One region of the Klebsiella sp. I138 genome, then DNA from elsewhere that is predicted to be linked to it. Evidence: predicted binding sites of a transcription regulator. Region 1 holds the regulator's gene; each other region holds the start of a gene.
The links. The regulator PurR, encoded in region 1, represses purine synthesis genes. The targets are predictions, from matches to a motif close to CANGCAAACGTTTGCNTG.

Region 1 (4,880 bases):
AGCTGACTTTCCAGACCGGCACGTAACACTTTGTGGAAGAATATATCCAGCCGTTCGCAATCCCACCAGCCGTCCATATAACTTTCGCCTAACCCTAGCGACCCTTCCTGGAGAACGCGCTTAAAAAAGAGCGGGTTTTTAATCCGGATATCGGAGGGGGCAGGACCATTGATTTCAATGCCCGCACGGCCGAGTAACTCGGCAGTAATTCGGTACCAGTCGTCGTTTGGTACACTGACTTCTTCTATACACGATGAACTCATAGCTTCTCCATCACGCCCAAGTGATCAGAACCTTAAAACAGCGTAGACGCTTTTTTGGCTTTGTGAGAAATCTCACGGAATATCCGTGAAGCAGCTATCCGACGTAGAACAGAGGAAGGGTGATAACCCTTGCCGAAAGGCCTTCCATGGTGAAACGGGATGCATCCTGCCCCCGTTAAAATCAAAAAAATTTCTATTTATGTGAAGCAGGATCCAGTATAGGCCGCTGATAACGGCCTTTCAATAAAAATATATTAGCAGGCTAATTACTGGGCCGTAACATCACTGAAACGCATTTATGCGTGCGACGATTCGGCCGTCAGGCAAGTAGCCTGCCGCTGCATCAAATAGCCTATCCCGGCCAGTACGATGGAGACCAGCATGACGCTGGTGGTCGTCAGCAGCGGCGTGGCAATTAACGCAGAGACCAGTAGGCTGGTCAGGAAGCACAGTCCCAGCTGCAGGGTATTTTGCAGCGCTGCGGCGCGACCTGTTGCCTGTGGGAACGGCTTCAACGCCTGGGCGACAACGATAGGATAAATCCCGCCGTTGACGATAGCCATTACGCAGAAGGGAACCATCACCGCAATAATTGACACATTCTCAACCAGCCCCACCATCCAGGTCGCGGCAACGCTGACGGCGAAAATAACCAGCAGCCACGGCAGCAGCTGTTGACCCTGCCATTTTTGCAGCGCTGCCCGGCACCCGTAGCCGCCGACTAAAAAGGCGATCGTCTGCGGAACATAGCTTAAACCAATAGCGGTCGGGCTATAGCCCATGTCATGCAGAATAAACGGTGACCCGGTCAGCCAGGCAAAAAAGCTGGCGGAGCAGGCGGCGTAAATCAGTACGTTTCCGCTGTATTCGCGCGAGCGCAGCAGCGTCATAAACGTCAGTTTTTTCTCGCTGCCTCCCGTCGGCTTGATGACCGGCTTCAGACGCAGGGCGGGCACCATCAGTAGCAGGGTGATGGCGAAAAGAGTGGCAAAGATGGCCTGCCATTCCAGATGCGCGAGCAGCCAGCTGCCGAGCAAGGGTGCGAGGGCCGGCGATAAGCCAACCAGCGGCATGATGGTGGCGAAAATGCGGTTAGTGCGCTGGGCGGGATAATAGTCCGTAACCATCGCCTGCCAGGTGACCGCCGCCGCGCAGACGCCGATTGCCTGAATAAAGCGAAGTACCAGCATCAGCGTAGCATCGCGAACCCACAGCATGCCCAGGCAGCTGATAGCGAAAATTGTCAGTCCGATCAGCAGAACCGGTTTGCGGCCGTAGCGGTCTGAAAGCGGGCCCCAGAACAGCTGCCCGATGGCGAAGCCGGCGAGGAACAGGCTCAGGCTGGCGCTGACCGATGCCGCAGAGGTATTGAGATCTTGCTGAATGGCCGAAAAGGCCGGCAGATACATGTCGGTAGCCAGGAAACCCAGCACGCTGAGTCCCGCCAGCCAAACTAAAAATCCTTTCCCGGGTTGTTGCATAACGTTCTCTTTCTTCTGATGCAGGTATGATGCCGCAGAGTGTAGGGAGTGCATTCTGGCTTGTGAAACGCTAATATTTGCTACATGCATTCAAAATTTTTGCAGGCAGAATATGTGGTCCGAATACTCACTGGAAGTTGTTGATGCTGTGGCCCGCAACGGGAGCTTTAGCGCGGCGGCACAGGAACTACACCGCGTACCCTCAGCGGTCAGTTATACCGTACGTCAACTGGAGGAGTGGCTGGCGGTGCCGCTGTTTGAACGTCGCCATCGCGACGTCGAATTAACGCCGGCCGGGGTCTGGTTTTTACAGGAAGGGCGCTCTGTTATCAAAAAAATGCAGATCACCCGTCAGCAGTGTCAGCAGATAGCCAACGGCTGGCGCGGCCAGCTGTCGATAGCCGTCGATGACATTGTTAAGTCAGCACGGATGCGGCAAATGATTGTCGATTTCTATCGCCATTTTCCGGATGTCGAACTGATTGTGTTTCAGGAAGTGTTCAACGGCGTCTGGGATGCGCTGGCCGACGGTCGCGTGGAGCTGGCCATCGGCGCAACCCGTTCGATTCCAGTGGGTGGGCGCTACGCCTTCCGCGATATGGGCATGCTGAGCTGGCATTGCGTGGTAGCGAGCCATCATCCGCTGGCGCAGATGACGGGGCCGCTCAGCGATGACGTGTTGCGCAACTGGCCGTCGCTGGTGCGAGAAGACACCTCCCGATCGTTACCAAAACGCACGACCTGGCTACTGGACAACCAGAAAAGGGTGGTGGTACCGGACTGGGAATCATCGGCGACCTGTCTGTCGGCGGGACTGTGCGTGGGAATGGTGCCGACCCATTTTGCTCGCCCATGGATCGATTGCGGCGAATGGACGGCGCTTGAGCTGGAGAACCCGTTCCCGGATGCCGCGTGCTGTCTGACCTGGCAGCAGAGCGACACGTCTCCGGCGCTGTCATGGCTGCTGGATTATCTGGGCGACAGTGAAACGTTAAACCGGGAGTGGCTGCGGGCGCCGGAGTGACCGGCGCCGTAGGGACATTTAGCGGCGGTAGTCGACGAACGGGCCGTCGACGACGGAGCGACGCTCGACCAGACGAGGGTGGACTTCGATAGACTGCGACTCTTCGCGCTTGTTAACGATACGATCCAACAACATGTTGAAGGCTGCTTCGCCGAGAGAATCTTTCGGCTGGTGAATGGTGGTCAACGCCGGGCTGAAATAGCGGGCGTTGCGCACGTTATCATAGCCGATCAGGGAAATGTCCTGCGGAACGCGCAGGCCCATCTCGTCTGCGGCGCAGATTGCACCCATCGCCATAATATCGCCGCCGCAGAAGACCGCCGTCGGGCGATGCTGCTGACTGAGGATCTGCTGCATTGCGCGATAGCCAGATTCTGGTTCGAAGTCCCCCTGAACAATCCAGTTTTCCGGCACGACGATCTGCGCTTCTTCCATGGCCTGCATAAAGCCCGCCAGGCGCCCGGCGCCGGTATTGCGTTCCAGCGGGCCTGGGATCACGCCGATCTCGCGGTGGCCGCGTTCGACCAGGTAACGGCCGGCCATATAGCCGCCTTCAAAGGCGTTATCGATGACTGAATCGGTAAAGTCAGCTTTTGCTTCACCCCAGTCCATCACCACCATGGGAATATGGCGATACTCTTCCAGCATGCTGAGAACCGATTCCGGGTATTCGGAACACATGACCAGCAGACCATCAACGCGCTTTTGCGCCATCATCGACAGGTAGGCCTGCTGCTTTTCGAGATCGTTCCACGCATTGCCCAGAATCAGGGTATAGCCTTTCTGGAAACAGCTCTTTTCTACGGCTTCAATAATCTCAGCGAAATAGGCCGCTTCGCTGCTGGTGGCCAGCAGGCCAATCGATTTGGTGTGATTAACCTTCAGGCTTCGCGCCACGGCACTTGGGGAATAGTGCAGTTCTTTGATAGCCGCCCAAACCGCGTTGCGGGTTTCTTCAGCAACGAAGCGGGTTTTGTTAATTACATGTGAAACTGTTGTAGTGGAAACGTTTGCGCGCTTCGCTACATCTTTAATTGTTGCCATTACTTCTCACTCCAGACCTTGACCTGATCGTCTGATTATCGATACGTAAACGTTTGCCTATACACACCCTGAATACAATGTTCAACATTGCATCACGTCGGGAAAACGACACAGAACGACAGGAAGGGGTCAATGGCCGATACGCTTTCAAATTAGCGTGGGATTTTGTCCGATCTTGCGGCAAAGGGGAAGAGCAAAAATGTGCATCACCCTAAATCTCAGAAGATTTTTACGCTATATTGTGTAAAAATGAGCAAGCTCACTTTTCGTGTGGGGATAACTGGGGGGAAAATTGATGGATACAGATTTAAAGTTTTCGCTGACAACAACGATTATTGTCCTGGGTCTTATTGTTGCCGCCGGGCTGACAGCGGTACTGCACTGATTTTGTCGGGGGAGAGGCCTCTTTCCCCCAATATTCCCCATTATTATCAATTTCGCAAAAATCTTTTGTCATTTCGTTTACTTCTGTTTTTTTGTGATTGATGTCATGCTTTTGACTTCTGATGAGATACCGTCGCTGATGACGGTCTGCTGGAGTCATTGAATGAAAATCAACTTTCCCTTGTTAGCGCTGGCGATAGGCGCGTTTGGTATTGGCACAACGGAGTTTTCCCCGATGGGACTGCTGCCGGTGATTGCCAGGGGCGTCGACGTCTCTATTCCTGCGGCGGGGATGCTGATCAGCGCTTATGCGATTGGCGTGATGGTCGGAGCGCCGTTAATGACGTTGCTGCTCTCTCATCGCGCGCGCAGAAATGCGCTGATATTTCTGATGGCGATATTCACCCTGGGTAACGTCCTCTCTTCAATGGCGCCGGATTACACCACGCTGCTGCTCTCACGTATTATCACCAGCCTGAATCACGGCGCTTTCTTTGGCCTTGGTTCGGTGGTGGCGGCGAGCGTGGTGCCGAAACATAAGCAGGCCAGTGCGGTGGCGACCATGTTTATGGGATTGACCATCGCCAACATTGGCGGCGTTCCGGCGGCAACCTGGCTGGGCGAAACAATCGGCTGGCGAATGTCATTCCTGGCGACTGCGGGGCTGGGGCTGGTGGCGATGGT
Region 2 (4,880 bases), 1.1 Mb from region 1:
GGAATACGCCGTCACCGGCGAGTTCCTGCGGATCGCTGCCGGTGACAAGGTTGAACAATGCCCGACCATTGGACAGGCGGTCGAGCGTGGCGGCCTGGCGGGCGGCGACGGTTGGAGAAGTTACGCTCGGGCGCAGGGCGACGAGAAATTTCAGACGCTGAGTGACGGGAATCATCGAGGCGGCAACCAGCCACGCATCTTCACAGGAGCGTCCTGTTGGAATCAGTACGCCGGTAAATCCGAGGCGATCCGCGGTTTGCGCAATTTGCTGTAGATAGCCGTAATCAACAGGTCGGGCGCCTTCTTCAGTCCCCAGGTAGCGGCCATCGCCGTGGGTTGGTAAAAACCAGAACATATTCAGACTCATGATTTCGCTCCTTGTGCGGTCGCGGGCTGCCAGATGCGGGCACGGATATCGACTTTTTTCGGTACCAGCTTGTTCTCATAGAACAGATCGGCGGTTTGCTGCTGTCGGGCGGCCGTTTCGGCGCTCACTGGCGTAATGGTGGTCGGCGGCCGATGATCCAGATAGCTGGCGATAACCGCTTCGGGGAGCCCCATCGTTTTTGCCAGTAGGGTGATGCTTTGCGGACGTTGGCTCAGCGTCAGGGCATCTGCCTGGCTGAATGTCTCCAGTACTCCGGTAATAAAGGAACCGTTTTTTTCTGCATAAGGGCGCGATGCCAGATAGAACGAGCCGGTTTGCTTGAGGTCGGTGCCATCTTTCAGCACCCGGGCGCTCGTTTGTTGCAGAGCGGCTGAGTAGTAAGGATCCCAGATAGCCCACGCATCAACATTGCCCTGCTGAAACGCGGCGCGTGCGTCGGCTGGCGCAAGATAGACGGGTTGAATATCGCTGAACTTCAGCCCCGCCTGCTGTAATGCCCGGAGCAGCAGGTTATGGGAACTGGAGCCTTTCTGGAACGCTACCTTACGGCCCTTCAGCCCGGCAACGTTTTTGATTGGACTGTTTTCTGCGACCAGAATAACTTCCGCTTTCGGTTTTGGCGGCTCCGCGCCGACGTACACCAGATCGGCCCCGGCGGCTTGGGCAAAAATCGGCGGAATATCGCCGGTACTACCGAGATCGATGCTGCCTACGTTTAATGCTTCAAGCATCTGCGGGCCGGCGGGAAATTCTACCCAGGTGATTTTGGTGTTCGGGTAGCGTTTTTCCAGCATCTGATAGCTTTTGGTCAGCACCATACTGACGCTGCCTTTTTGGTAGCCGACGCGCAGAGCATCCGGCGCGGGTTCTGCCGCATGACCCAGGGCGGACAGCGTCAGTAGCCCGCTTAGCGCGAGGATACGCAGAGGATTAAACATGTTCCACCCCGCGAATCGACGTCAGCGCCGGGGCGCGGCTGGTCGGACGGTGCAGCGCCTGCCAGAAGGTTTCCAGCGCCTGATCGAGTCGTCCCTGCAGGTTGGGCGTAAACTGTGGCTTGTGCTGATAATCCGTGACCTGACTATCATCGGCGAAAACACCATGCAGGATCTCCTGGGCTTTCAGGGCGTTGAGCACCGGTTTCAGCGCATAATCCACCGCCAGCATATGGGCGATCGTGCCGCCTGTGGCCAGCGGTAGAACGATTTTCCCCTCCAGAGCCCGCTCCGGGAGCAGGTCGAGCAGCGTCTTTAGCGCGCCGGAGAATGAAGCTTTATAGACCGGAGTGGCAATGATGAGCCCATCGGCACCGGCCAGCTGTTCGTTCAGGGTGCGTAGCGCCGGGGTATCGAAACGCGCATAAAGGAGATCCTCCGGAGCAAAATTTTGCAGATGCCAGTGGCAGACTTCAACATCTGCCGCGGAGAGCGTCTCTCTGGCATATTCCAGAAGCGCGCTGGAACGGGAAGGGTAACGCGGACTGCCCGCAAGTGTAATAACACGCATCTTCTCTCTCCTTATAACCAAATGTTTGCATTTATCTATAATTGATAACATTTGATGTCAGTGTGACAGAGCCGATTTATTTCCCTAAATGATTTTTCCACCCTTGTTTTGTCAGAAATTGCATAACGCGAGGAGAGAAAAGTAAACGTTTGCGTTGGATGCGAGATTTTTTGTCGTAGGTCAATTCCCTTTCTGGCGTCGATCGAACATAATACGCCCCCGGTTTGCACACCGGGAATCCAGGAGAGTTCATGTACTACCCCTTCGTTCGTAAAGCCCTTTTTCAGCTCGATCCTGAGCGCGCTCATGAAGTTACTTTTCAACAATTACGCCGTGTTTCAGGTACGCCGCTGGAAATGTTGGTTCGCCAGAAGGTGCCGTCCAGGCCGGTTACCTGCATGGGACTCACGTTTAAAAATCCGCTGGGTCTGGCCGCGGGGCTGGACAAGAACGGCGAGTGCATCGATGCGCTCGGCGCGATGGGTTTTGGCTCTATTGAAATTGGTACCGTGACTCCGCGCCCGCAGCCGGGGAACGATAAACCGAGGATCTTCCGCCTGGTAGATGCCGAAGGTTTGATCAACCGTATGGGCTTTAATAACCACGGTGTTGATAACCTGGTGGAGAACGTAAAAAAGGCGCATTTTGACGGTATTCTCGGTATTAATATCGGTAAGAATAAGGATACGCCGGTCGAGCAGGGTAAAGATGATTACCTGATTTGTATGGAAAAAATCTATCCTTACGCGGGTTACATCGCCATTAATATCTCTTCGCCGAATACCCCGGGATTGCGTACCCTGCAATACGGCGAGGCCCTGGACGATTTACTCTCCGGTATTAAAAATAAGCAGCTTGAGCTCCAGCAAAAACATCAGAAATATGTTCCTGTGGCGGTAAAGATCGCGCCGGATCTTTCTCTTGAAGAATTGATCCAGGTTGCCGATAGTTTAGTTCGCCATAATATTGATGGCGTCATTGCGACCAACACGACACTCGATCGTTCGTTGGTACAGGGAATGAAATACTGTGATGAAACCGGTGGACTTAGCGGCCGTCCGTTACAATTAAAGAGCACGGAAATTATCCGTATGCTGGCGGCGGAATTAAATGGTCGCTTGCCTATTATCGGAGTCGGAGGGATTGACTCGGTGATCGCTGCACGGGAAAAGATGGCCGCTGGTGCCAGCCTCGTTCAGATTTATTCCGGGTTTATTTTTAAAGGACCTCCGCTGATTAAAGAAATTGTTACCCATATCTAATCTTTTCCCCCTCTAATCTCCCCCAGGGCTTTATTTCCGGCCCTGGTTGTTTTATATTCCTTCATTGTTGCTTATTTAGACATTTTAGTCTTTTCTTAATTTTGATCATTATTCTGTTGCAGGATGCTATGGCATTACCGATGGACGGGAAAGAGGACGGGGGAACGATGCGAATTAAACCTGACGATAACTGGCGTTGGTATTACGATGAAGAGCACGATCGTATGATGCTCGATTTGGCCAATGGTATGTTGTTCCGTTCGCGTTTTGCGCGTCGGATGTTAACGCCCGATGCCTTTGCACCTTCCGGATTCTGTGTTGACGACGCCGCGTTATATTTTTCCTTCGAGGAAAAATGTCGCGATATAGAATTATCTAAAGAGCAGCGCGCGGAGTTAGTGCTTAACGCCCTGGTCGCGATTCGCTTCCTGAAACCACAGATGCCCAAGAGCTGGCACTTTACGACTCATGAAGAGTGTTGGCAGCCTGCCAGCGGTGACGCCGCGAGCGCCTGGCTAAGCGATAGCGGGCAGCAGGTTAATTTGCTGGTGGTTGAATCGGGTGAAAATGCTGCGCTTTGTCTGCTGGCTCAGCCAGGGGTGACGGTCGCCGGGCGCGTAATGCAGCTGGGAGATGTGATTAAGATTATGAATGACAGACTGCAGCCGGCACAAGGGATGACCAGCTACAGCCTGGGTCAGGCAGTTTAACAGACGCTAAGGCGCCAGCCGTAAAGCCGTTTTCGGTATGCAGCTGCAGCACAGAATTGTCCCATCCGCAGCCACCGCGTTTTTCTTCAGCGGGCTGACTTCGCCTTCTTCAAGTCTGATGCGGCAGCTGCCGCAAATCCCAGCCCGACAGGAGTAGGGGATTCGAATGCCTTTCTGCTCCAGCTGCTCCAGCAATACCTGCTGATTATTGCCGTTAAAACGCTGCCCCTGCCATTCAATTTCAATGACGGCGTCCTGCTGGACGGCAACTGTCGGCGTATCATCGCTCTCGCCAGCGCCATAGGCTTTTGCCGGGCCACGGGTCAGCACTTCCACTTCGTCGCCTACGCGAACCACGCCGCTGTTGCGGGCAATCAGGTTTTGACCAAAATCGACATCCCCGTTATCCAGCGCGGTGCGGAAACGCTGCAACGTGGCCAGCGGTTCACCGGAAGGATGCTTTTGCCCGCGTTCCGGGCTGACGGTGGTTAACACGCAGCGGCTGCAAGGCTTAGCCACGTCAAAAACCACGTCACCAATGCGAATGACTTTCCAGGTATTTTCTTCCCAGGCCGCGGCGCCGGTCACCACCAGGTTGGGGCGAAACTGTTCCATTTGTACGCTGGCCGGGCAGCGGCTTTGCAGATCGCGCAGCGAGGCTTCGTTGGCCAGCAGATAGGGGAAACCATCCGCAAAGGTGAGCGGGACGGCATCGTGGCGTTTAACCCGCCGGGTGAGCTGCGGGCCCAGCCAGCGGAGCTGAACGTCGCGGTTAAAGAAACCGCTGAGCCACTGGTTGACCGATGGCGGTGCAATCAGCGCGGTGAAGTGGTTCCCCCACACCTCGGTAGGTTCACCCTGAGGGGCAAAGTCGCTGAAGCGCACTATTGCACTGCTGCCGTCGACTGCCGTCAGATGAAGACCGTCGTGCAGTGGCGAGGGTGTAAACTTCACCATCTGGGGAAACTGGCGGGCGGTGATAAAAGTGCCATCGGTTTCCGTCACCATAAACGC
Region 3 (4,880 bases), 1.1 Mb from region 1:
GGCCGTCAGGCCACAGTGGCCGGTAAAGGCCATCTCAGCCAGGGTGACCAGCAGACCACCGTCAGAGCGGTCGTGGTAAGCCAGCAGCTTGCGTTCGGCGACCAGCGCCTGCATCGCATCCCAGAAGCCCTTAAGCTGCGCGACATCGCGCACGTCAGCCGGAACATCGCCCAACTGACGATAGACCTGCGCCAGCGCGGTCGCACCGAGCGCGTTACGACCTTTACCCAAATCAATCAGCAACAGGGCGTTATCTTCCGTGGAGAGCTGTGGCGTCACGGTATGACGCACATCTTCCACGCGGGCAAAAGCGGAAATCACCAGCGACAGCGGCGAAGTCATCTCGCGCTGCTCACTGCCTTCCTGCCAGCGGGTTTTCATCGACATTGAGTCTTTGCCCACCGGGATAGTCAGGCCCAGAGCCGGACACAGCTCTTCACCTACCGCTTTCACCGCTTCATACAGGCCGGCGTCTTCCCCCGGGTGACCGGCCGCGGCCATCCAGTTTGCGGAGAGTTTCACGCGATTCAACGCGCCAATTTGCGTTGCCGCAACGTTGGTCAGCGCTTCGCCGACGGCCAGACGGGCAGACGCCGCAAAGTCCAGCAGCGCAACCGGCGCACGTTCGCCAATCGCCATCGCTTCGCCGTAGTAGCTATCGAGGCTAGCGGTGGTCACCGCGCAGTTTGCCACCGGGATCTGCCACGGACCAACCATCTGATCGCGTGCCACCATCCCGGTCACGGTACGGTCGCCGATAGTCACGAGGAAGGTTTTCTCGGCGACGGCCGGCAAATGCAGAACGCGATTCACGGCATCGGCAAGAGTAATGTCCTGGCGATCCAGCGCGTCGCCTTTGGCTTTCAGCGTCTGGACATCGCGGGTCATTTTCGGTGTTTTACCCAGCAGCACATCCAGCGGCAGATCGATCGGCTGGTCGTTGAAGTGGGAATCGCTCATGTTCAGGTGCAGCTCTTCGGTAGCTTCACCGATCACCGCATACGGCGCGCGCTCGCGGCGGCACAGTTCATCAAACAGCGGCAGCTGTTCCGGGGCAACCGCCAGCACATAACGTTCCTGGGATTCGTTACACCAGATCTCCAGCGGGCTCATGCCCGGCTCGTCGCTCAGGATATCGCGCAGCTGGAATTTACCGCCGCGCCCGCCGTCGCTGACCAGCTCCGGCATGGCGTTAGACAGGCCGCCCGCACCGACGTCGTGGATAAACAGAATCGGGTTTTCATCGCCCAGCTGCCAGCAGCGGTCGATGACTTCCTGACAGCGGCGTTCCATTTCCGGGTTATCACGTTGCACGGAGGCGAAATCGAGATCGGCATCGGACTGACCGGACGCCATCGAAGAAGCCGCTCCGCCGCCCAGACCGATATTCATCGCCGGGCCGCCAAGCACGATCAGTTTCGCCCCAACGATAATTTCACCTTTCTGCACGTGTTCGCCGCGGATGTTGCCAATACCGCCTGCCAGCATGATCGGTTTGTGATACCCGCGCAGCTCTTCGCCGTTATGGCTGGTGACTTTTTCTTCATAGGTACGGAAATAGCCGTTCAGCGCCGGGCGACCGAATTCGTTGTTAAATGCGGCGCCGCCCAGCGGGCCATCGGTCATAATATCCAGCGCGGTGACAATGCGGTCCGGCTTACCGAAATCTTCTTCCCACGGCTGTTCAAAGCCAGGAATACGCAGGTTGGAAACCGAGAAGCCCACCAGGCCTGCTTTCGGCTTCGCTCCGCGGCCGGTAGCCCCTTCATCGCGGATTTCACCGCCGGAGCCGGTCGCCGCGCCCGGCCACGGAGAAATGGCCGTCGGGTGGTTATGCGTTTCTACTTTCATCAGGATATGAGCGTCTTCCTGATGGTAGTCATAGCGGCCTTTTTCGCGATCGGCGAAGAAGCGCCCTACCTGAGAACCTTCCATGACCGCGGCGTTATCTTTATAAGCGGACAGAACGTAATCAGGCGTTTTTTCGAAGGTGTTTTTGATCATCTTAAACAGCGACTTCGGCTGCTGTTCGCCATCGATGACCCAGTCGGCGTTAAAAATCTTGTGGCGGCAGTGCTCGGAGTTCGCCTGCGCAAACATATACAACTCGATGTCGTTCGGGTTGCGGCCAAGCTTGTTAAACGCATCCTGCAGATAGTCGATTTCGTCTTCTGCCAGCGCCAGCCCCAGTCGCAGGTTCGCATCAATCAGCGCCTGACGTCCCTGGCCCAGCAGGTCAACGCTGGTCACCGGCGTCGGCTGATGCTGAGCAAACAGCTTTTCGCCCTCTTCCAGCGCGCTAAAGACGCTTTCCATCATTCGGTCGTGGAGTTCACTCGCGACAGCGGCCCACTGCTCTTCACTCAGCGTGTTGGCTTCCACATAGTACGCCACGCCGCGCTCAAGGCGCGCAACCTGCGACAGGCCGCAGTTATGGGCAATATCGGTAGCTTTAGAAGACCAGGGGGAGATGGTGCCAGGGCGGGGAGTGACGAGCAGTAATTTACCGGTTGGGGTATGGCTGTTTAAATGTGGGCCATACTTGAGCAGTCGCGCCAGCCTCTCACGTTCATCACCGCTGAGCGGCGCGTTCAGTTCGGCAAAATGAACATACTCTGCATATATTGTGCTAACCGGCAGGTTGGCCGCCTGGAAACGTGCCAGCAGTTTATTAACACGAAATGCCGACAGTGCAGGTGAACCACGCAAAATTTCCATCATAAGTCTCTCGTCTTCGCAGCTTTCAATATGAGCCAGGGGGGAAACGGGCGCCATTATAGTGAATCCTGAGCCTCGACGAAACCGTTTGCGTGGAAATAAAATCATTCCCCTGGTTTATCAATTAATGTGACCTTCCTCGCGAATAAGTTGCCAACTGGCGCATTCTTAAGCAAAATGCCGCTCATTCGACGACTGTCTTTTAACTTTTCCGCTCATAGCCTGCTGAGGAACACAGAGCTGCAGAAGATTAACTATCTGAAAAAACTAAAGATTAATTATCTGCTCATCGGCATTGTGACCTTATTGCTGGCGGCCGCCCTGTGGCCGTCGATCCCGTGGTCCGGAAAGCCGGAGAACCGCGTCGCAGGGATTATGGCGCGCGGTGAGCTGCGCGTCAGTACCATCAATTCGCCGCTAACCTTCGCGACCATCAATAACAAAACCTACGGGCTGGATTACGAGCTCGCACAGCAGTTTGCCGATTACCTCGGCGTTAAGCTGAAGGTAACCGTCCGGCAAAATATCAGCCAGCTGTTCGATGACCTCGATAACGGCAATGCCGATATGCTCGCTGCCGGGCTGGTCTACAACTCAGAGCGGGTCAAAAATTATCAGCCGGGACCCGGCTACTATTCAGTATCACAGCAGCTGGTCTATCGGGTTGGTAACCTGCGCCCGCGTAGCCTCGCCAACCTCACGGCAGAACAGCTGGTGATTGCCCCAGGCCACGTCGCCATTAACGACCTGCAGGCGCTGAAAGGGAATAAATTCCCGGATCTTGGCTGGCGCGTGGATGAGAAGCGCGGAACAACGGCGCTAATGCAGGCGGTTATCGATGGCGAAGTGGATTACACCATTGCTGATTCAGTCGCGGTCAGTCTGTTCCAGCGCGTGCATCCGGAACTGGCCGTCGCCCTGGATATCAGCGATGAACAACCGGTGACCTGGTTTAGCGTCAAAAGCGAGGATAATTCACTGTCTGCGGCAATGCTGGATTTCTTCAACAATATGAATGAGGACGGCACGCTGGCGAGACTGGAAGAAAAATACCTCGGCCACGGCAACGATTTCGATTATGTCGATACGCGTACGTTCCTGCGCGCCGTTGAAAATATTCTGCCTGACCTGCAGCCGATGTTTGAGAAATACGCGCGCCAAATCGACTGGCGCCTGCTGGCGGCTATCTCGTGGCAGGAGTCACACTGGGATCCGCAGGCGACCTCGCCCACCGGGGTACGCGGTATGATGATGCTGACTCGAAACACCGCACAGAGTCTGGGGTTAACCGACCGCACAGATGCGGAACAGAGCCTTAACGGCGGTATGCGCTACCTGCAGGATATGATGAATAAGATACCGGATTCGGTCCCTAAAGATGAACGGATCTGGTTTGCATTGGCGGCTTACAATATGGGTTACGCGCATATTCTTGACGCCATTTCGCTGACCAAAAAACAGAAAGGCAATCCCGACAGCTGGGCGGACGTCAAACAGCGTTTGCCGCTGCTCAGCCAGAAGCCCTATTACAGCCGGCTGAAATATGGCTATGCGCGAGGGCACGAAGCCTATGCGTACGTGGAAAATATCCGCAAATACCACATCAGCCTGGTGGGCTACCTGTCAGAAAAAGAGAGAAAGGATGAACAGCGGCTGGCCATTGCCGGAGACTATCCGGCGGTAATGCCGGATGAACTGGATAAAGAGCAGCGAACAATACCCTTTTTCCAGTTTCGCGCGGAATCGTTAGTCGACAACGCCAGGCTGAAAATCCCGGGACTGGGGCACTAAGCGTCCCCGGCCTGACGCGCCTTTTTCAAGGCTTTTTTCTCCTCCCGCCGCCAGCGGAAAAAGTCACTGAGCATGCCTGAGCACGACTCCGCCAGTATTCCTTCATCTATCTCCACGCGATGGTTCATACCCGGGTGGTGCAGAACATCGATCAGCGAGCCGGCCGCGCCAGTTTTTGCATCCCGGGCACCAAATACCAGCCGCGAAATCCGGCTATGGACCATCGCACCGGCGCACATCACGCACGGCTCGAGCGTGACGTACAGCGTCGCGTCAATCAGGCGATAGTTTTGCAGCACCAGTCCTCCTTGACGCAACGCCATAATTTCAGCGTGTGCCGTCGGATCGTGGCGCCCGATTGGCCGGTTCCA
Region 4 (4,880 bases), 1.6 Mb from region 1:
GTTTTGATGCCCGCGCGATTGCGCTGGCGGCAGGGACCTGTCAGCAGCTGGCGCGTACCGGAATCTGGCAGGGGATGGCTGATTGCGCGACGCCGATTCAGCGGGTCCACGTCAGCGACCGCGGGCATGCGGGATTTGTGACGCTGGATGCGCAGGATTACGGCCTGGCGGCGTTAGGCCAGGTGGTTGAGCTGCACGATATCGGCCAGCGGTTGTTTGCGCAACTGCGTGAAGCGCCGGGCATCACGTTGCACTGCCCGGCGAAAGTTGAAGACGTCAACCGCTGGGAGGAGGGGGTCAGCATCACTTTGGACAGCGGTGAGACTATCGAAGGCAAACTGCTGGTTGCCGCCGACGGCTCGCGTTCCGCGCTGGGAGCCCGCTGCGGCATGAGCTGGCAGCAGCAGCCTTACGATCAGCTGGCGATGATTGCCAACGTCAGCACCGCGTTGCCCCATGAAGGCCGGGCCTTTGAACGGTTCACCGAGCACGGCCCGCTGGCCATGCTGCCCATGTCGCGTGGGCGTTGCTCACTGGTATGGTGTCACCCGCAGTCACAGCGTGATGAAGTGCAGGCCTGGTCCGACGCACAATTTTGCGAGCAGCTGCAACAGGCGTTTGGCTGGCGGCTGGGGCGCATCACCCATGCCGGGAAACGCAGCGTTTATCCGCTGACGCTTACCACCGCGACGCGCCCGGTTTCTCACCGTCTGGCGCTGGTCGGGAATGCGGCGCAAACGCTGCATCCGATCGCCGGGCAGGGCTTCAATCTCGGCCTGCGGGATGTTATGAGCCTGGCGGAAACGCTGGCGCAAGCCTGTGTTGACGGACAGGACCCCGGTGATTACTCACTTCTTTGTCACTATCAGGCGCGGCGTGCGGATGATAAGGCCGCGACTATCGGCGTGACCGATGGGCTGGTTCATCTGTTCGCTAATCGTTGGGCGCCGCTGGTTGCGGGGCGTAACGTGGGTCTGATGGCGATGGAATTATTTACCCCGGCGCGCGATGCGCTGGCGCAGCGTACCCTCGGTTGGGTTCCTCGTTAAGGAGTTGAACGTGCAAAGTGTTGATGTTGCCATTGTTGGCGGTGGCATGGTGGGGCTGGCGGTAGCCTGTGGCTTGCAGGGGAGCGGGCTGCGGGTCGCGGTGCTCGAACAAGCCGAGCCACAGCCATTGAACGCCGATGAGCCGCCGGCGCTGCGGGTATCAGCCATTAATGCCGCCAGCGAAAAACTGCTCACCAGGCTGGACGTCTGGCCGGAGATTATCGCCCGACGCGCCAGCTGTTACCACGGCATGGAAGTATGGGATAAAGACAGCTTTGGCCACATCAGCTTTGACGATCGGAGCATGGGGTTCAGCCATCTTGGCCATATTATTGAAAATGCGGTTGTTCATCATGCGCTATGGCAGAAGGCGCAGCGTTGCGCCGATGTCACGCTGCTGGCTCCGGCTCAGCTGCAACAGGTGGCATGGGGCGAAAACGAGGCGTTCCTGAGTTTGCAGGATGGCACGATGTTGACCGCCCGGCTGGTGGTCGGCGCCGATGGCGCGAACTCCTGGTTGCGCAACAAAGCGGATATTCCGCTGACGTTCTGGGACTATCGCCACCATGCGCTGGTTGCCACCGTTCGTACCGAAGAGCCACATCAGGCGGTTGCCCGCCAGGCGTTTCACGGCGACGGCATTCTGGCATTCCTGCCGCTGAACGATCCGCATCTGTGTTCCATTGTCTGGTCGCTATCGCCGCAGGAAGCGCAGCGTATGCAGCAGGCGGACGAAGCGGCGTTTAATCAGGCGCTGAATGTTGCCTTCGATAACCGTTTAGGCCTGTGCCACCTTGAAAGCGAGCGTCAAACCTTCCCGCTGACCGGTCGCTACGCGCGCCAGTTTGCTGCGCATCGCCTGGCGCTGGTTGGCGATGCTGCTCACACCATCCACCCGCTGGCCGGACAAGGGGTGAATCTGGGCTTCATGGACGCAGCGGAGCTGATCGATGAACTCCGGCGCCTGCATACGCAGGGCAAAGATATTGGTCAGTACCTCTATCTGCGCCGCTATGAACGCAGCCGCAAACACAGCGCCGCAATGATGCTCGCAGGTATGCAGGGTTTCCGTGAAATGTTCTCTGGCAGCAACCCGGCGAAGAAACTGCTGCGTGATATCGGCCTTAAGCTGGCGGATACGCTACCGGGCGTCAAACCGCAGCTGATTCGCCAGGCAATGGGCTTAAACGATCTTCCTGCTTGGTTACGTTAACCGCGTCACACTTCTCTCTCCCGGCCTCTGCGCCGGGTTTCCTCCTCTCATTTGAAATAATCTAATCTCACTCATTTTTTCGCATTAGTTTTATTAATGCGCCTCTTTTTTCGATACAGAAAACAGGCCTCTTTTTTCGCATAAAATACCATCATGCTCGGTGTTTTCAGCGAATGGTGTTGATTTTATGTGGTGTAAATCGCTTTTTCCCAGTCGATAACTCTGTAGTCTTTTTGGCGGCTTTTAGCCATAAGCTAATCTGATGTCCTGATTTAGCTTATGGTTTAGCGTCGGGTTAGGTGGTAAGTTCAGGCAAAAGAGAACGTTTGCGTCGGTACCCTAATGCGGCGCCGACGGTGGACTTTGTGGTGCGAAACCACCCTGATGCCACCGCCCAAAATAGTAGCTGGTTCCGTTTTATTCGATGAGGAAAAGATGGCTCAACAGACTCCGTTGTATGAACAACACACGCTGTGCGGCGCTCGCATGGTGGACTTCCATGGCTGGATGATGCCGCTACATTACGGTTCCCAGATTGATGAGCACCACGCGGTGCGAGGCGATGCCGGTATGTTCGATGTCTCGCACATGACCATCGTCGACTTCCACGGCAGCCGCATTCGGGAGTTCCTGCGCTATCTGCTGGCTAACGATGTCGCGAAGCTCACGGTACCCGGTAAAGCGCTGTATACCGGAATGCTTACCGCATCCGCCGGCGTCATCGATGACCTGATTGTCTATTTCCTTGCCGAAGATTATTTCCGCCTCGTTGTGAACTCCGCCACCCGTGAAAAAGACCTCGCCTGGATTACCCAGCAGGCTGAACCCTATGGCCTTGAGATGACCGTCCGCGACGATCTTTCTCTGATTGCCGTACAGGGGCCGCAGGCGAAAGCGAAAGCGGCAACGCTGTTCACCGACGCACAGCGTCAGGCCGTAGAAGGGATGAAACCCTTCTTTGGCGTGCAGACCGGCGATCTGTTTATTGCGACGACCGGCTATACCGGCGAAGCCGGATATGAAATCGCTCTGCCGAATGAGCAGGCGGCTGATTTCTGGCGTGGCCTGCTGGACGCGGGCGTGAAGCCTTGCGGTCTGGGCGCTCGCGATACCCTGCGTCTGGAAGCGGGGATGAACCTGTATGGCCAGGAGATGGATGAAAGTATCTCTCCGCTGGCGGCCAATATGGGGTGGACCATCGCCTGGGAACCCGCAGATCGCCCGTTCATCGGTCGTGAAGCGCTGGAACTGCAGCGAGAAAGAGGTACCGAGCAGCTGGTGGGTCTGGTGATGACCGAGAAAGGCGTGCTGCGCGGCGGCCTGCCGGTGCGTTTTGCCGATGCTGACGGTAATCAGAAAGAAGGTATTATCACCAGCGGCACCTTCTCCCCGACGCTGGGCTACAGTATTGCGCTGGCGCGCGTACCGGCCGGCATCGGTGATACGGCCATTGTGCAGATTCGCAACCGCGAAATGCCGGTAAAAGTGACTAAACCTGTTTTTGTACGCAACGGCAAAGCCGTGGTGTGATTCCCTTTTTTGGAGATTAATTGATGAGCAACGTACCAGCAGAACTGAAATACAGTAAAGAACACGAATGGCTGCGCAAAGAAGCTGACGGTACCTACACCGTCGGGATCACCGAACACGCCCAGGAGCTGCTTGGCGATATGGTTTTCGTCGATCTGCCGGACGTCGGTGCGACCGTTGAAGCGGGCGACGACTGCGCGGTTGCCGAATCGGTGAAAGCGGCATCAGATATTTATGCCCCGGTTAGCGGTGAAATCGTAGCAGTGAACGAAGAGCTGAACGACTCTCCGGAGCTGGTGAACAGCGACCCGTATGCTGACGGCTGGATCTTTAAAATTAAGGCCAGCGATGAAGCTCAGGTTGCGGCCCTGTTGGATGCGGCAGCCTATGCGGCGCTGCTGGAAAACGAATAAAGACGTTGCCCTCACGCTGCTGGCATCTGCTGCCGGCAGCGTGAACGATTTTGCCTGTTCAGGTAAGTAAAGACACATACGATTCACTGCACGTTTCAGGAACCATCGCTCATGACTCAGACTTTAGGTCAGCTTGAAAACCGCGGCGCCTTTATTGAACGTCACATCGGCCCGGATGCTCAGCAACAGCAAGAGATGCTGAACACCGTCGGCGCCGATTCGCTTAACGCCCTGATCGGCCAGATTGTGCCGCAGGATATTCAGCTGGCGACACCCCCTCAGGTAGGGGACGCGACCACCGAATTCGCCGCGCTGGCGGAACTGAAGGCGATAGCCGGTCGTAACAAGCGCTTCAAGTCTTACATCGGCATGGGCTACACCGCCGTGCAGCTGCCGCCGGTTATTCAGCGTAATATGCTGGAAAACCCGGGCTGGTACACCGCCTACACGCCATATCAGCCAGAAGTTTCCCAGGGTCGCCTGGAATCTCTGCTCAACTTCCAGCAGGTGACTCTCGATCTGACCGGGCTGGATATTGCCTCCGCCTCGCTGCTGGATGAAGCCACCGCCGGTGCTGAAGCGATGGCGATGGCCAAACGCGTCAGCAAGCTGAAGAATGCGAACCGTTTCTTTGTTGCCGCCGATGTACATCCGCAGACCCTGGACGTGGTCCGA

Region 2: pyrD (quinone-dependent dihydroorotate dehydrogenase) is a predicted target of PurR. The motif match lies at 2,033-2,050, and genes of this name have one in related genera.
Region 3: purL (phosphoribosylformylglycinamidine synthase) is a predicted target of PurR. The motif match lies at 2,796-2,813, and genes of this name have one in related genera.
Region 4: gcvT (glycine cleavage system aminomethyltransferase GcvT) is a predicted target of PurR. The motif match lies at 2,578-2,595, and genes of this name have one in related genera.

Annotation. Positions count from the first base shown of each region.
Region 1 is NZ_CP180447.1:1,087,914-1,092,793, forward strand. Features, by position in the region: gene cfa (cyclopropane fatty acyl phospholipid synthase) at 1-263, opposite strand, end outside; gene punC (purine nucleoside transporter PunC) at 560-1,744, opposite strand; gene punR (DNA-binding transcriptional activator PunR) at 1,857-2,768, shown strand; gene purR (HTH-type transcriptional repressor PurR) at 2,787-3,812, opposite strand; gene ACMYSK_RS05040 (YnhF family membrane protein) at 4,108-4,197, shown strand; gene ACMYSK_RS05045 (MFS transporter) at 4,360-4,880, shown strand, end outside.
Region 2 is NZ_CP180447.1:2,213,973-2,218,852, reverse strand. Features, by position in the region: gene ssuD (FMNH2-dependent alkanesulfonate monooxygenase) at 1-367, opposite strand, end outside; gene ACMYSK_RS10415 (sulfonate ABC transporter substrate-binding protein) at 364-1,326, opposite strand; gene ssuE (NADPH-dependent FMN reductase) at 1,319-1,894, opposite strand; gene pyrD (quinone-dependent dihydroorotate dehydrogenase) at 2,146-3,156, shown strand; gene zapC (cell division protein ZapC) at 3,324-3,866, shown strand; gene ACMYSK_RS10395 (YcbX family protein) at 3,873-4,880, opposite strand, start outside.
Region 3 is NZ_CP180447.1:8,224-13,103, reverse strand. Features, by position in the region: gene purL (phosphoribosylformylglycinamidine synthase) at 1-2,721, opposite strand, end outside; gene mltF (membrane-bound lytic murein transglycosylase MltF) at 2,896-4,509, shown strand; gene tadA (tRNA adenosine(34) deaminase TadA) at 4,506-4,880, opposite strand, start outside.
Region 4 is NZ_CP180447.1:5,033,280-5,038,159, forward strand. Features, by position in the region: gene ubiH (2-octaprenyl-6-methoxyphenyl hydroxylase) at 1-1,049, shown strand, start outside; gene ubiI (FAD-dependent 2-octaprenylphenol hydroxylase) at 1,060-2,262, shown strand; gene gcvT (glycine cleavage system aminomethyltransferase GcvT) at 2,698-3,792, shown strand; gene gcvH (glycine cleavage system protein GcvH) at 3,816-4,205, shown strand; gene gcvP (aminomethyl-transferring glycine dehydrogenase) at 4,317-4,880, shown strand, end outside.